DNA from 2 places in the Micromonospora craniellae genome. Region 1 is predicted to be linked to the other one. Evidence: riboswitches for the same ligand, from Rfam matches in the RefSeq annotation. Region 1 holds a riboswitch; the other holds the start of a gene.

Region 1 (7,700 bases):
CTGCACGAGTTCCGGCTTGCGACCCTGCCGGAACAACGCCCGGTGGAACGCCACCGGCGAGATGATCATCGCGGTGGCGCCAGCCGCCGCGATCAGCGCGACGACGTACACGTCCCGCTGGAACGGTGTGGTACGCGTGAAGCCGTTGCTGAACGGCAGGGTGAGCAGGAAGGCGAAGAGGATCTGCACGCCGGTCTGCGCGACCCGTAACTCCTGAAGCAGGTCAGCGAAGTTTCGCTGCCATCGCTGCTTCTCGGTCTCCTTGGACACCGCGAACCTCCGAGGGAACACGCTCCACCCGGCCGGATGGCCCGACCGGCGGAACGCAGATGCCCCGCCGCGCACCACCCGAAACCGGCTCAGGAACCGCGTCGGATCCGCCCTGCGTAGCGGGCCTCCAGGGCGTCGTTGTGCGCGTCGCCGCCGGCGATGTTGGCCGACAGATAGACCGGCGGCTGCTCGTCGGCAGTCAGCAGCCGGGCCACCACCTCGACCACGATCTGCTGGGCCAGCAACGCCGCCGTGATCGAGGAGACCGCGCCCACCGCGCCGCCGGACGGCAGCGGCAGGGTCGCGTCGCCGTACGGGGCGCCGTTGTCCAGCACCACGTCGGCGAAGTCGGCGAGCTTGCGCCCGGACGGGTGCCGGGACTCCATCCGGGCCGAGTGCGCAGCGGAGGTGATCGCCACCAGCGGGTGCCCCCGGTCGACGACCAGCGAGGCGAACTCCACCATCGCCCCGTTCACACCCGAGTTCGAGGCGAGCACGAAGACGTCACGCGGGCCGACCGGAGCGAGGTCGTAGAGCCGGTGCGCGACCGACGGGTCCCGCTCCAGCTTCGGGCCCAGCACGTCGGCCGGCTCCCCGCCGTGCAGCACCACGTCCCGCAGGGCGATCCGGTTGGTCGGCACCAGCCCGCCGGCCCGGCCGGCGATCTCCATCGCCAGGGCCTCCGAGTGACCGGTGCCGAAGGCGTGCACCACCCCGTCGGCGCGGATCGCCTCGGCGACCAGGTCGGCCGCCCGGGCCACCTGCTCCCGCTGGCTGCCCGCCACCCGGGTCATCGTCGCGGTCACCTCGGCCAGGTAGCCCTCGGCACTCAGCGTCATGCTCTCTCCCCCGCCTCTCACGGATCGCCGCCACCCGACGACCTCACTCAGCTTTCCGCGCGGACTGTTCTCAGGCGGTCGGGCGGGCTCGGGCCAGGATCGCCTCGGCCAGCGGAGCGGGCGCCTCGTCCGGGATCCAGTGGCTGACTCCGGGCAGTTCGACGAGATGGTAGTCGCCGCTCACGTGTGCGGCACAGGCTTCGGCGGCGGTCCGTCCGATGGCGACGTCGCGGTCGCTCCAGACGAAGGTGGTCGGCACCGACACCGGGCCGACCGCCGCCAGTTCGGTGCGGGACATCGCCCGGTACCAGTTCAGCGCCGCGGTAAGCGCGCCCGGCTCGCGCAGCGGGTCGGCGTACGCGGCCACCCGCGCGTCGTCGCCGACCTCGCGCAGCAGCCGCCGCAGCCCGAGCGCGTCGAGGGCCAGCAGCGTCTTCTCGGCCACGCCCGCCTGCCGGAACAGCAGCATGTACGCCGAGCGCGCCTTCTGCTGCGGGTCGTTGGCCAGCGCGTGCGCCATGGCGGCCGGGTGCGGCACGGAGACGGCGGTCAGCGTGCGTACCCGGTCGGGGTGGCCGGCGGCGAGCGCCCAGGCGACGATCGCGCCCCAGTCGTGGCCGACCACGTGCGCCTGCGTCACACCGAGGGCGTCGAGCACCGCCACCGCGTCGGCGACCAACTCCCCCAGCCGGTACGCCGCCACCTCCGTCGGCCGCGCCTGCGGCGAGTAGCCCCGCTGGTCGAGCGCGTACGTGCGCAGGCCCGCACCGTGCAGGGTGGGCACCACCGCGTCCCACTCGCCGGAGTGCTGCGGGAAGCCGTGCAGCAGCAGCACCGGCTCACCCGACTCGGGGCCGCCGGGACGGATCTCGAACCGCAGACCTCGGGCGTCGACGTGCATGTCCGGCAGGCTACTCGTACTGGCGCTTGGGCACCGGCACCTGCCGCCACGATTCGATCTCCAGATAGGGGATCTCGGCGTCGTTGACCGGGTCCCGGCCGAGCCGGTCGCTGTAGCGGCCGACCACCTCGACCCAACTGTCGTTGGGCAGCCCGACCGGTACGTCGCCGGTGAGCCCGAGTTTGATCGGCCGTCCGTCGGCGGCGCAGCAGGACAGCACCATCCGGGCCAGGATTGGCTCGCCACCGGCGCCGGTGGCCAGGAAACCGGTGAGAACCACCCGCCGGTCGCCGATCGAGGCGCCCCGGTCGAACAGCGCCCGGGAGGCGTAGTCGAGCACGCTGACCTGCACCGGGTCGCCGTCGGGCAGGGGCGGGTAGTCGGACTCCCGGGGGGCGTTCAGCGCGGTGCCGGCCTGCTCCGCCGCGTACGACCCGAGGGCCGGCGGGGCGACCAGCAGCAGCCCGAGGACGGGCAGGATGAGCAGCCAGCCGACCCGGGGCTCGTGGTGACCGTGGCCGTCGTGGTCGGTCGCCACGGTGGCGGGACCGCTCGCCGGGCCGGTGGGCCCGCCGCCGGTCGGGGTCGCCGCGCGGGGCGCGGAGGGACGCAGTTCGTACCAGAGGGTCATCACCGCGGCGACCACCAGCAGCAGACCGGCGGCGATCAGGAAGGGGCGCAGCCCCTCCTTGACGTACCGCAGGTAGAGGTCGGTGACGCTGGCCCGGATCACCGCCCCGCCGAGCAGCAGCAGGATCACCGCCTGCGCCTGCCGGTTCACAGCAGCACCATCCCGGCTCCGGTGGCCACCAGCAGGGCGACCGCGAACGTGGCCGGCGCGAACCGGAAGGCGAACCGCCGGCCGAAGACACCGGCCTGCATCGAGATCAGCTTGAGGTCGACCATCGGCCCCACCACCAGGAATACCAGTCGGGACGTGAGGGAGAACTGCGACAGCGAGGCCGCGACGAAGGCATCCGCCTCGGAGCAGAGCGAGAGCAGGACGGCGAGCAGCGCCAGCGCCAGGATCGACAGCCAGGCGTTGTCCGCGAGGGTCTGGAGCCAGCGCTCCGGCACCAGCACGTTGATGCTGGCGGCGGCCATCGCACCGAGCACCAGGAAGCCACCGGCGTGGGTGACGTCGTGCCGCACGGCGGCCCAGAAGGCCCGGCCCCGACGCGGGTCGTCCAGCTCCGGGCGGCGTGGCATCTTGATCCACTCGGTCCGACCGAGCCGCAGCCAGAGCCAACCCATGATCATGGCCACGACCAGGCTGGCGACTCCCCGGGCGAGGACCATCTCGGGATTGTCGGGGAAGGCGACCGCCGTGGCGACGAGCACGATCGGGTTGACCGCCGGGGCGGCCAGCAGGAACGCCAGCGCCGCCGCCGGGGTGACGCCCCGGCGGATCAGCGACCCCGCGATCGGCACCGACCCGCACTCGCAGCCCGGCAGCACCACGCCGGCCGCGCTGGCCGCCGGCACCGCGAGCGCCGGGTGCCGGGGCAGCGCCCTGGCCCAGAACGACCGGGGTACGAAGACCGCGATCACGGCGGAGAGCAGGACACCGAAGACCAGGAACGGCGCCGCCTGCACCATGATCGAGACGAACACGGTGGTCCACGTCTGGATGCGGGGATCGTCCAGCGCTTCGGCCAGCGGGTCACGGAAGATGATCAGCAGGACCAGCAGGCCCGCCAGGATCTCCACCGAGCCGATCCGGTCGCCGAGCCAGCGCCGGGGCGGCTCGCCACCGGCCGGGCGGGTCGGGCGCTCCTCGGTGGCCACGCCCGTCGGGCGGCTCTCCGGTTCACCGGCCGACGCGGCATGGTCCGTGTCTGTGCTCACCCTGTCGCCTCTCGGCCCTCGTGGATCGGCGGCCTGAGATTACCGTCCGGCACCGATGGCGTCGATGAATGTCACAAAACCGGGCGGGTTCCCGCCCCCGGCGGCCACCGCCGGGCGCACCGGCCGTCGACACCCGGCATGACCTGCGTAGATCACATTGTCCGTCAATCTTCGAAGGTGTTAGCGTCGGCGGGACAACACCACCTCCGACAGGGGAGCGCACAGCGCTGAGAGTGCGGGTCCGCCCGCAGACCCTCCGTACCTGATCTGGGTAATGCCAGCGCAGGGAGTTCGGTCCACCTCCAGCCCGCCACGGCCCGGCCACGCCGGGCGCGGCGTGCGTCTTGCCTGGTTCGACACTGGACTGGGGAGCAACTCATGAGCCAACCGACCACCACCCGGTGGCGCACCGTCGACATCGTCGTGGCCGCGGTGATCGCCGTCGGCTTCGGTGTCATATTCTGGGCCTGGGGCCTGCTCTGGCGGGCGGCCGACCCGGCCTTCGCCTTCTTCCCAGCCAGCCAGGCCGTCATGTACGGCGTCTGGCTGGTGCCGGCGGTGCTCGGCGGGCTGGTGATCCGCAAGCCGGGTGCCGCGCTGTTCTGCGAGGCGGTCGCGGCGACGATCTCCGCGCTGCTGGGCTCCGAGTGGGGCGGCATCACCATCGTCCAGGGCCTGATCCAGGGCCTCGGCGCGGAGATGGCCTTCGCCGCCTTCCGGTACCGCTCGTTCCGACTGCCGACGGCGCTGCTCGCCGGTGCGCTGACCGGCCTCGGCGCCGCGCTGTTCGACTTCTTCGTCTGGAACGCCGCGTACGAACTGGGCACCTACCGCATCCCGTACGCGCTGCTCACCGTGCTCAGTGCCACCGTGATCGCCGGTGCCGGCGGCTACGCGCTCACCAAGGCGCTCGCCGGCACCGGCGTCCTGGACCGCTTCCCCGCCGGCCGGGACCGGAACCTGGTCTGACCTCGCCCGATGGAGCCGGTACGGCTGGCTCTGGGCCAGCAATGGGGCGGGTGCGAGAAGCGGGGGTGGCAGGTGGGCGAGGTGCGGCTGCGCGGCTTCGGCTGGCGCCACGCCGGGCGACGGGCCTGGGCGGTACGCGGCGTGGACCTGCGGGTACGACGCGGCGAGCGGGTACTGCTGCTCGGGCCCTCCGGCGCCGGCAAGAGCACTCTGCTCGCCGCGCTGGCCGGGCTGTTGCCGGAGGACTCCGGTGAGCAGGAGGGCACCATCGAGATCGACGGCCGAGCACCGGCCGAGGTCCGCGAGCGGGTCGGCATCGTGTTCCAGGATCCGCAGTCCCAGCTCGTCATGGCCCGCAGCGGCGACGACGTGGCGTTCGGGCTGGAGAACCGGGGCGTACCCGCCGGACAGATCTGGCCCCGGGTGGACGAGGCGCTGCATCGGGTCGGCTTCCCGTACCAGCGGGACCGCCCCACCGCGGCGCTCTCCGGCGGCGAGCAGCAGCGGCTCGCCCTGGCCGGGGTGCTCGCGTTGCGTCCCGCCCTGCTGCTGCTCGACGAGCCCACCGCCAACCTCGACCCGGCCGGGGCCGACCTGGTCCGCGCCGCCGTGGCCCGCGCGGTGGACGGCGACACCACCCTGATCCTGGTCGAGCACCGGGTGGCCGACGCCCTTTCGCTGGTCGACCGGGTGGTGGTGCTCGACGCCGGCGGCGGCGTCCGCGTCGACGGCCCGCCGGAGGCCGTCTTCACCGCCCACGGCGACGCCCTGGCCACCGACGGCGTCTGGGTGCCCGGCCGCCAGATCCCGCCCCGCCGGGCCACCACCGGACCCGGCGAGGTGCTGCTCACCGCCGACCGGCTCGGCCAGCCGCCCCGGCTGGCCGCCACCGACCTGGCGGTACGCGCCGGTGCCGCGCTCGCCGTGCTCGGCCCCAACGGCGCCGGCAAGTCCACCCTCGCCGGGCTACTCGGCGGGCTACGCAGACCGGGCACCGGGCACCTGGTCGCCGGTGCCGGCCTGGCCGGCGCAGACGCTCGCACACCACCGCACCGATGGCGTGCGCCCGCACTGGCACGCCGGATCGGCTCGGTGTTCCAGGACCCGGAGCACCAGTTCGTCACCGGCACGGTCTTCGACGAACTGGCGCTCGGCCCCCGGCGTACCGGTGCCACCGAGACGGAGGTCCGGCGGCGCGTCGACGAGCTGCTGCACCGGCTGCGGTTGGACCGGCTGGCCGGCGCGAACCCGTACACCCTCTCCGGGGGCGAGGCGCGGCGGCTGAGCGTGGCGACCGCCCTGGCCACCGCGCCCCGGCTGCTGATCTGCGACGAGCCCACCTTCGGCCAGGACCGGCGCACCTGGCGGGAACTGGTGGACCTGTTCGCGGAGCTACGCGACGCCGGTCATGCCCTGGTGACGGTCACCCACGACGCCGACTTCGTCGCCGCGCTGGCCGACCAGACCCTGACGCTGACGCGTTCACCGGACCCGGGAGTCCCGCCATCGGCGGCTCCGGCGGGCTACCGATGATCGACCTCGAACCGGTCGCCCGGCCGGATGCGCCGCTGGCCCGACGCAATCCGGTGGCCAAGCTGGCGGCGGCGCTGTTGTTCGCGTTTCCGCTGCTGGCGACGCTGGACCCGGTCGCACCGGCGATCGCGATCGCGATCGAGTTGGCGGTCCTGCCGCTGTTCGGCGTGCGCTACCGGGTGCTGTTCCGCCGGGTGTGGCCGTTGCTGGCCGCCGCCGGTGGCGTCCTGGTCACCCTGGTGCTCTTCGCCGCGGACCGGTCGGGACGGGTACTGCTCGACGCCGGACCGGTCGTGGTCACCTCGGCGGTGCTGCTCACCGCGCTCGGCCTGGTGCTGCGCCTGTTCGCGGTGGCCCTGCCCGGCGTGATCGTCTTCGCCACCACCGATCCCACCGACCTGGCCGACGCGCTGGTGCAGAACGCCCGCGCACCGGCCCGGTTCGCGATCGGCGCGCTGGCGGCGTTCCGGCTGTTGCCGCTGCTCGGGCAGGAGTGGCAGATGATCGTCATGGCCCGTCGCGCACGCGGGGTGGAGGCGGGGCGCAACCCGGTGGCGAAGCTGCGGTTGTTCGTGTCCACCGCGTTCACGCTGCTGGTCGGTGCTATCCGCCGGGGCACCCGGCTGGCGGTCGCGATGGACGCGCGCGGCTTCGACGCCGGGGTTCCGCGTACCGTCGCCCGCCGGCAGCATTTCGGTGCGGCCGACTGGCTGCTGGTCGTCGTCGCGATGGCGCTGGCCTTCACCGCGTTGGGCGTCAGCGTCGTGCTCGGCACCTTCCGCCCGCTGATCGGCTGAGCGCGCCGCGGTGGTGGGTAGGTCTGTTGTCGCGGGAACGAACAGACCCGCCCACTTCTCACGGCGTACCGGACGGTCAGCTGCGCCGGAAGGCGTACTGCCGGGTCGCCCCGGCACGCTGCGAACGGCCGGCGCTGTACCCCTTGCCCCGGCCGGAGACCGCCGGGCCGGTCGTCCGCGCGACCTGTGCTCGCGGCGACTCACGGTCGTCCGGGCGATCCGGCGTGGACGGTTCGACCGGATCACGCAGCGGGGCCAGCGCCGCCGGGGCGGTGAGCCCCAACGGTGCGGCAACCCCGCCGGCCTGCGCAGGAGAGCCGATCGGCGGCGCAGCCCGGTCGGCCAGTGCGTCGAGACCGGCCGGCGGGCGCTCCGCACCCCGATTCACCGACGGCCCGTCGACCTCGGCGGCATGCGCTACGCGACCACCTGATGACCAGCGGTGGGGGGACGGCGCGGTCCCGGGTCCGACCGCGATACCGTCGCAGCACTACAGGTAGACGGCGGAAGGTGGCGACGAGGATGGCGGATCGGGCTACGGCA
Region 2 (7,700 bases), 620 kb from region 1:
GATTGCTGGACCGGGTACCTGCGTACCGACCGGCGAACGGTGGACGTGGCCGACGTGGCGTGCGCGTGGTGGCGGCGTCCCACCCCGATCACTGTGCCGGCCGACGTGCCGCACGCCGAATGGGTGCGCGCGGAGGCGGTGGCTGGGCTGCGCGGTGTGCTGGCGGTGTTGCCGTGGCTGAACCACCCGGACGACATCCGCGCGGCCGAGCACAAGCCGGTGCAGTTGGCGACGGCGGCACAGGTCGGCTTGCCGGTCCCGGCGACGTTACTTACCAACGATCCGGCCGAGGCGCGGGCGTTCGCGCAGGCGTACGGCCCGATCATCTACAAGTCGTTGACCATGGGCATCCTTGGCGAGGATAAGGTGATCTATGCCCGTCCGGTCGATCCGGCGACGCTGGATGACGGTGTTGCGGTCACGGCACACCTGTTCCAACAACAGGTCGACAAGGCGTACGAGTTGCGTGTGACGGTGGTGGACGGAAGCGTTTTCACCGCGCGTATCGACGCGTTGACGGAGAAAGGTCGCGCCGACTGGCGCGCGGATTACCGCAATCTTCGGTACAGCGTCGACACGCTACCGGAGGAGGTGGCGGACAAGGTGCGGCGTTTCGTCACGTTGCGCCGGCTGCGTTTCGCCGCGCTGGATTTTGTCGTCACTCCGGACGGTGAGCACGTGTTTTTGGAGGCGAACCCGAACGGGCAATGGGCATGGATAGAACACGAAACCGGATTACCGATAGCTGCTGCTATCGCCGACGCGTTGGAAGGTGCCACGCATGACTGAACAACTGTCCGAGCACATTCCCCGGTTCGTTGCCGGGTTGGAAGCTGACGGCTACCTGTCCGATCCGCTATGGAGGAAGGCGTTCGGTGAAGTGCCACGTCATGTGTTCCTGCCCGCGTTCTTTCTGTCGCTGCCCGATGGGCGGTGGCAGGCGATCGACGCGACCCACCCGGACTATTGGCGGATGGTGTACGCCGATACCACCTTGACCACACAGTTGGACGGCACGGTCAGCCCGGACCCGGACGGCGGACCGCTGGCGGGGACCGGCACATCCAGCTCGACACAGCCGGGGCTCATGGCGTTGATGCTGGAGGCGTTGCGCCTTTCCGGTGGGGAACGGGTCTTGGAGATCGGCACCGGCACCGGCTACAACGCGGCGTTGCTGGCGCACCGGCTCGGTGCGCAGAACGTCACCAGTGTGGAGGTTGACCCGGTGGTCGCGGACCTGGCCCGGCAACGAATCGCGGCGTGCGGGTACCGGCCGACCCTGGTCACGGGCGATGGCGAACGGGGCTGGCCGGAGAGCGCCCCCTATGACCGGCTGATCGCCACGGTGTCCGTGCCTGCGGTGCCGCCCGCGTGGCTGGCTCAGGTACGCGACGGCGGGGCCGTCGTGGTCAGCCTGTGGCGTGACCTCGGCGGCGGTCCGCTCGTACGGTTGGAGGTCAACGGCGGGAGCGGGCAAGGGTTCTTCCTGGCCCAGTCGGGCGGGTTCATGCCCGTCCGCTCGGCCAACCGGGCAACGGCGGCGCTGTCCACGGCTGTCAAGCAGACCGGCACCACCCGGCCGACCCGGCACCCGAGTTTCGTCCTGCACCAGACCGACGCCGGGCTGTGGCTGGCGCTGCGCGTCCCCGGCGTGACGTGGCTCGGGTTCACCCCGGACGGCGGCAACGAACAGATGTGGCTGTTCGCGTTGGACGGCTCATGGGCGGCGGTCGACGACACCGCCGGGCAGGTGGAGCAGTACGGGCCGCGTGACCTGTGGGACGAGTTCGAAACCGTCTACGACCGGTGGCGCGACGCCGGGGCACCGTCGCGGGACCGCCTCGGGCTGACCGTCACCGACACCGGGGAACACCGGTTCTGGCTGGACAACCCGGACGCGGTGGTGTGGGACGACGCGGGCGCGCGCCGGTAGCCTTCCGGGCATGGCGGTCCCTCGCAGGGACGGATTCACGGCCGGGGCGGGGTTTCCCGTCCCGTCCGTGGGCTGTGCTTCCCTGCCATATCTCGCGCTGGGTGGGGCGGGGGTGTCAAGCTTTGGGGGTGACGCGCGGTGTTGCTGGCCAGCCAGCATCCGAGGCGGGGCGGGCGATGCCTGACCCCGAACGGTGGCGTGCTGCGGCGCCGCAAGCTGGCCGAACGGCTGGCGTGGGACTTGGCCCACCCGGACCCGGCCGTGCCGGGGCGTTGAGTGACTTCGTGGCCGCGACGGTCGTCCGTGTGCGGTGGGCGTCCGCGATCGACGCGCACGCCGTGTTCGATGAGGCGGGGTCGCTGATCGCGTTCGGGGGCGAGTACCGGCTGTTCTAGGGAGGTGGCAGCGTGGTGCTGGTGCTGGTGCTGCACTGCCCCGAGGACAGCATGTATGACTGGAGCCTGGTCGTGCGGTATGAACCGTTCCGTACCCCGGTGCTGGTCTGCCTGGACGACATGGGCGAGCACTGCATGGGCATCTACGCCGACAGCCCGCAGGCGCGTCAAGCGCTGTCTGACCTGCACGTGCGGCTGATCGGCGGGTTCGCCAACCGGCAACACGCCAAGGACACCGGCCTTCTTCCCCGGACGCCTAGGGCGTGTCTCGCGGATCTTGGGGGTGGTTCGTTGTTCCTTGTATGGCGCGGTTTGATCTGACGGATGACGAGTGGGCGATCCTGGAGCCGTTGTTGCCCGAGCAGCCGGTTCGGGGTGGTCAGTGGCGTGATCACCGGCAGGTGATCAACGGGATCTGCTGGGTGAAGCGGACAGGTTCGCCGTGGCGGGACGCGCCGGAGCGGTACGGGCCGTGGAAGACCCTGGCCGGACGGTTCCGCCGGTGGGCCGCCGACGGTACGTGGGCCAGGCTGAAGGCGCATGTGATCACGGTGGCCGAGGCGGACGGTGACGTCGACTGGCACGCTCAGGTCGATTCGACGGTGGTGCGTGCTCATCAGCATGCGGCGGGGGCCCGTAAAGGGGGCTCGATGCCAAGCAGGCGCAGGCGCGTGAGGGTCTGGGTCGTTCCCGTGGGGGACTGACCACGAAGGTGCGCTCTGTGACCGACGGGCGGGGCCGGTCGCTCGCCACGCGGATCACGCCGGGTCAGGCATCGGACACCAGGCACCCGGGCGGCTTCGCCAGTTGGCACTCCGCCCGGACGGCCCGCCACGCCCGCCTCGACGAACTGCGTAAACGGTGGGACGAGGAGCACCAAAAGCTGCGCGAGCAGATGCTGATGTACAAGCAGAAGGCGGCGTACAACTCGGACATGGCCTCCCGGTACCAGTCGGCGCAGACCCGGTTGCGCAAGTTCGAGGAGGCCGGGCCACCGCCCGTACCGCCGAAGGACCAGGACATCCGGATGCGACTGGCCGGCGGCCGGACCGGCAAGCGCGCGCTGATCTGCGAACAGCTCGAACTCGACGGCCTGACCTACCCGTTCGACCTGGAGGTCTGGTACGGCGACCGGGTGGCGGTGCTGGGCGCCAACGGCACCGGCAAGTCCCACTTCCTGCGCCTGTTGGCCCGGGGCGGCACGGACCCGGACCCGGCCAACGGCCCGGTCGACGGTGCGGCGGCGCTCGCGCCGGTGGCGCACGACGGGACGGCCCGGCTCGGCGCGCGGGTGCGCCCCGGGCACTTCTCGCAGACCCACGACCGGCCGGAGCTGATGGCAAAGACGCTGGTGGAGATCCTGTGGCGGGGCGACGAGCACCGCGCCGGCATGGACCGGCACGCGGCGATGGCCGCGCTCAGCCGGTACGAGCTGGCCGGGCAGGGCGACCAGCGCTTCGGCACGCTCTCCGGCGGCCAGCAGGCCCGTTTCCTGGTGCTGCTGCTGGAGCTGTCCGGGGCGACCCTGCTGTTGCTCGACGAGCCGACGGACAACCTCGACCTGGCCTCGGCCGAGGCGTTGGAGGCCGGGCTGGCCGCCTTCTCCGGCACGGTGCTGGCGGTCACCCACGACCGCTGGTTCACCCGGACCTTCGACCGCTTTCTGCTGTTCCGCGGTGACGGTGAGGTGGTGGAGACACCGGAGCCGGTGTGGGAGGTCAGGCGATCGACATAGGGTTGATCTCGTGACTGAGATGACTTATCGCCGGTTGGGCGACTCCGGGCTCGTGGTGTCCGTCGTGGGGATCGGCTGCAACAACTTCGGCCGCAAACTCGAACTGGACGGTACCCGCGCGGTGGTCGACGCCGCCCTCGACGTCGGGATCAACTTCTTCGACACCGCCGACATCTACGGCGAGCCGTACGGTGCGTCGGAGACTCAGCTCGGCGCGGCCCTCAAGGGCCGCCGCGACGACGTGGTGGTGGCGACCAAGTTCGGCATGTCGATGGGTGGCGACAACGGGCGCGACTTCGGCGTGCGCGGCTCGCGGCGGTACGTCATCCGGGCGGTGGAGGCGTCGCTGCGCCGCCTGGACACCGACTACATCGACCTGTATCAGCTCCACGAGCCTGACCCGGGCACCCCGATCGAGGAGACGCTCGCGGCCCTGGACGACCTGGTCCGTGCCGGCAAGGTGCGCTACCTGGGCAACTCCAACTTCGCCGGGTGGCAGATCGCGGACGCCGACTGGACGGCGAAGACCCGGGGGACGTCCCGCTTCGTCAGTGCCCAGAACCACTACAGCCTGCTCAACCGGGACGCCGAGATCGAGGTGCTGCCCGCCTGCGAGCGGTTCGGCCTCGGCATGCTGCCGTTCTTCCCGCTGGCCAACGGGCTGCTCACCGGCAAGTACAAGCGTGGCGAGGCCCCGCCGGCCGGTAGCCGCCTCGCCGGTGGCGGCCGGTACGCCAAGCGGCTCGCCGCCGCCGACTGGGACACCATCGAGGGCATCGAGGCGTACGCCGCCGAGCGGGGCGTGTCGATGCTGCACGTGGCGATCGGCGGGCTGGCCGCCCAGCCGGCGGTCACCTCGGTCATCGCCGGCGCCACCACGCCCGACCAGGTGCGCGCCAACGCCGAGGCGGGCACCTGGCAGCCGGGCGAGGCGGACCTCAAGGCGCTGCGCGCCGTGCTCGACCGGTAGGCGTCACCACGCGACGGGGCGAACGCATTCCGCCAAGGTAAGGAAGGGACCCCTGCTAACGCCTGCGGTAGAGGAAGGGCCCCCTCCTAACAGCAGGCGTCCCTGCGGGACGCACCTTGGCAGGTCAGCCGATCTGTCGTACGGTGACCACGCAAGTGACCCACGGGAGCCCGGTCGACCGGGCTGAGAGGGGGGCTGTGAGCCCCCGACCGTCGAACCTGATCCGGGTAATGCCGGCGCAGGGAGGAGTGTTGCCGTGCCGTCCCTGGGACGACTGCATCTGATCACCGACACCCGGCCCGGGCGGGATCCGCTCGCCGTGCTCCGGGCCGTACTGCCGGTGGCCCGCACCGAACTGCTGGTGCAGATCCGGGTCGAGGACAGCGCGACCGACCGCCAGGCGTACGACCTGACCCGGCGGGTGCTTGCCCTCTGCGCGCCGTACGAGGTCACCTGCCTGGTCAACGACCGGTTGCACGTGGCGTTGGCGGCCGGCGCGGCGGGTGGCCACGTCGGCGCGGACGACCTGCCGGTCGCGGCGGCGCGGCAGGTGCTCGGCCCGGCCGCCGTGCTCGGGGCCACCGCCCGCGAGCCGGGTTCGGCCACCGAGGCGGTCGGTGCCGGCGCGAGTTACCTGGGCGTCGGTCCCTGCCGGGCCACCACCACCAAGGACGGGCTGCCGCCGGCGATCGGCGTTTCCGGGGTACGGGCGGTGGCCGAGGCGGTCGCCGTGCCGGTGATCGCCATCGGTGGGGTGACGGCGGCGGACGTGCCCGCGTTGCGCGCCGTCGGCGCGTACGGGGTGGCGGTGGTCGGTGCGCTCTCCGGAGCCGCCGACCCCGCCCGCGTCGCGGCCGAGCTGACCGGGGCGTTGACGTGTTAGCAGGGGGCCCTTCCTATACCGGAGGCGTTAGCAGGGGACCCTTCCTTACACCGGACGTTGCGGTGGTGGGCGGGGGCCCGATCGGGTTGGCGATCGCCTGGCGCTGCGCGGCACACGGATTGCGGGTGGTCGTGCACGATCCCGCGCCGGGCTCGGGTGCCTCGCACGTCGCCGCCGGGATGCTCGCGCCGGTGGCCGAAGCGTACTTCGGCGAGCACGAGCTGACCGCCCTGCTCACCGAGTCGGCGGCCCGCTGGCCCGCGTTCGCCGCCGAGCTGACCGAGGCGACCGGCGCCGACATCGGCTACCGCACCGAGGGCACGCTGATGGTCGGGCTGACCGCCGACGACCTCGCCGAGGCGCGTCGACTCTGGGCGTACCAGCAGGGCCTGGGGTTGCCGGTGACGCCGCTGCGTCCCTCCCAGCTGCGCGACCGTGAGCCGGCGCTGGCTGTCCGGGTCCGGGGTGGCGCGTTCGCCGCCACCGATCACCAAGTCGACCCGCGTCGGCTGGTACCGGCGCTGCGGCTCGCCGCCGAGCGGGCCGGCGCGACCCTGGTCCCCGAGCCGGTCCGGACACCGGCCGACGTCTCCGCCGGGGTGACGGTGGTCGCCGCCGGCTGCGGCTCGGCCGCGCTCACCGGGCTGCCGGTCCGTCCGGTCAAGGGCCAGGTGCTGCGGCTGCGCGCGCCCGACGGCGGTCCGCCGGGCTTCCGGCACGTCATCCGGGGGTACGCCGACGGCGAGCACGTCTATCTGGTGCCCCGCGAGGACGGCGAGGTGGTGGTCGGGGCGACCGTCGAGGAGCGCTCCGACCTGGCGGTCGGTGCCGGGTCGGTGCTGCGGCTGCTGCGTGCCGCGATCGACCTGTTGCCCGAGTTGGCCGAGTACGAACTGGTGGAGGCGATCGCCGGGCTGCGCCCCGGCACCCCGGACAACGCCCCGATCCTGGGTCCGTTGCCGGGCCGGCCGGACGTGCTGGTCGCCACCGGCCACCACCGGCACGGGATCGTGCTCACCCCGGTGACCGCCGACCTGATCGTCGACCTGGTGACCGGGACGACCGCCGACCCGATCGGCGACCCGTTCCGCCCTGAGCGCTTCGCCGCCGACGCCGGACCGGGCGAGGGCTTCGGCACGTCCGGCGACGCCACCCGACCCGCGCAGTGAACGGAGGAGGCCTGATGGAGTTGACGGTGAACGGTGCCGGGCGCAGCGTGCCGGACGAGGTCACGGTCGCCGAGGTGGTCCGGGACGTGACCCCGCAGCAGCGCGGTGTGGCGGTGGCGGTCAACGGCGAGGTGGTGCCGCGTACCGACTGGCCGGCGACGGTGCTGCGGGGCGGCGACCGGGTCGAGGTGCTCAGCGCCGCCCAGGGCGGGTGAGCGGGATGGACCGCACACCGTCGACGGACGGGCACGAGGTGGACGCCGGGACGAAGGGCTTCGAGCTGGGCGGCGTCCGGTTCTCATCCCGGCTGGTGCTCGGCACCGGCGGGGCCGCGAACCTGCACGTGTTGGAGCAGGCGATCCGCGCCTCCGGCACCGAGCTGGTCACGCTGGCGCTGCGTCGGGTGGACACCGTCGCGGTCGGCTCCGGCGGACTGCTCGACCTGCTGGACCGCTGTGGCGTACGCCTGCTGCCGAACACGGCCGGCTGCTACACCGCCGGTGAGGCGGTGAAGGTGGCGCGGCTGGCCCGGGACGCGTTCGACACCGACTGGGTCAAACTGGAGGTGATCGGCGACGAGCGCACGCTGCTGCCCGACGGGGTGGAGCTGCTGCG

What was found. Region 1 has a riboswitch for thiamine pyrophosphate ahead of ID554_RS22150 (ECF transporter S component). Riboswitches for the same ligand answer to the same signal wherever they lie in the genome.
Region 2: it holds a riboswitch for thiamine pyrophosphate, as region 1 does, so the genes downstream of both, ID554_RS19280 (thiamine phosphate synthase) here and ID554_RS22150 (ECF transporter S component) in region 1, are expected to answer to the same signal.

What each region holds. Positions count from the first base shown of each region.
Region 1 covers NZ_CP061725.1:4,862,041-4,869,740, reverse strand. Annotated here, with positions in the region: gene ID554_RS22175 (DUF6328 family protein) at 1-270, opposite strand, end outside; gene ID554_RS22170 (sugar isomerase domain-containing protein) at 360-1,109, opposite strand; gene ID554_RS22165 (alpha/beta fold hydrolase) at 1,180-2,010, opposite strand; gene ID554_RS22160 (TIGR03943 family putative permease subunit) at 2,021-2,791, opposite strand; gene ID554_RS22155 (permease) at 2,788-3,858, opposite strand; TPP riboswitch at 4,060-4,165, shown strand; gene ID554_RS22150 (ECF transporter S component) at 4,237-4,827, shown strand; gene ID554_RS22145 (ABC transporter ATP-binding protein) at 4,900-6,360, shown strand; gene ID554_RS22140 (energy-coupling factor transporter transmembrane component T family protein) at 6,357-7,157, shown strand; gene ID554_RS22135 (hypothetical protein) at 7,234-7,545, opposite strand; gene gndA (NADP-dependent phosphogluconate dehydrogenase) at 7,680-7,700, shown strand, end outside.
Region 2 covers NZ_CP061725.1:4,237,482-4,245,181, forward strand. Annotated here, with positions in the region: gene tgmB (ATP-grasp ribosomal peptide maturase) at 1-789, shown strand, start outside; gene tgmC (ATP-grasp peptide maturase system methyltransferase) at 782-1,933, shown strand; gene ID554_RS19255 (hypothetical protein) at 2,072-2,209, shown strand; gene ID554_RS32480 (hypothetical protein) at 2,206-2,328, shown strand; gene ID554_RS19260 (hypothetical protein) at 2,341-2,649, shown strand; partial or broken gene ID554_RS19265 (IS5 family transposase) at 2,631-3,109, shown strand; partial or broken gene ID554_RS19270 (ATP-binding cassette domain-containing protein) at 3,116-4,063, shown strand; gene ID554_RS19275 (aldo/keto reductase) at 4,083-5,033, shown strand; TPP riboswitch at 5,187-5,295, shown strand; gene ID554_RS19280 (thiamine phosphate synthase) at 5,290-5,916, shown strand; gene thiO (glycine oxidase ThiO) at 5,910-7,085, shown strand; gene thiS (sulfur carrier protein ThiS) at 7,100-7,300, shown strand; gene ID554_RS19295 (thiazole synthase) at 7,306-7,700, shown strand, end outside.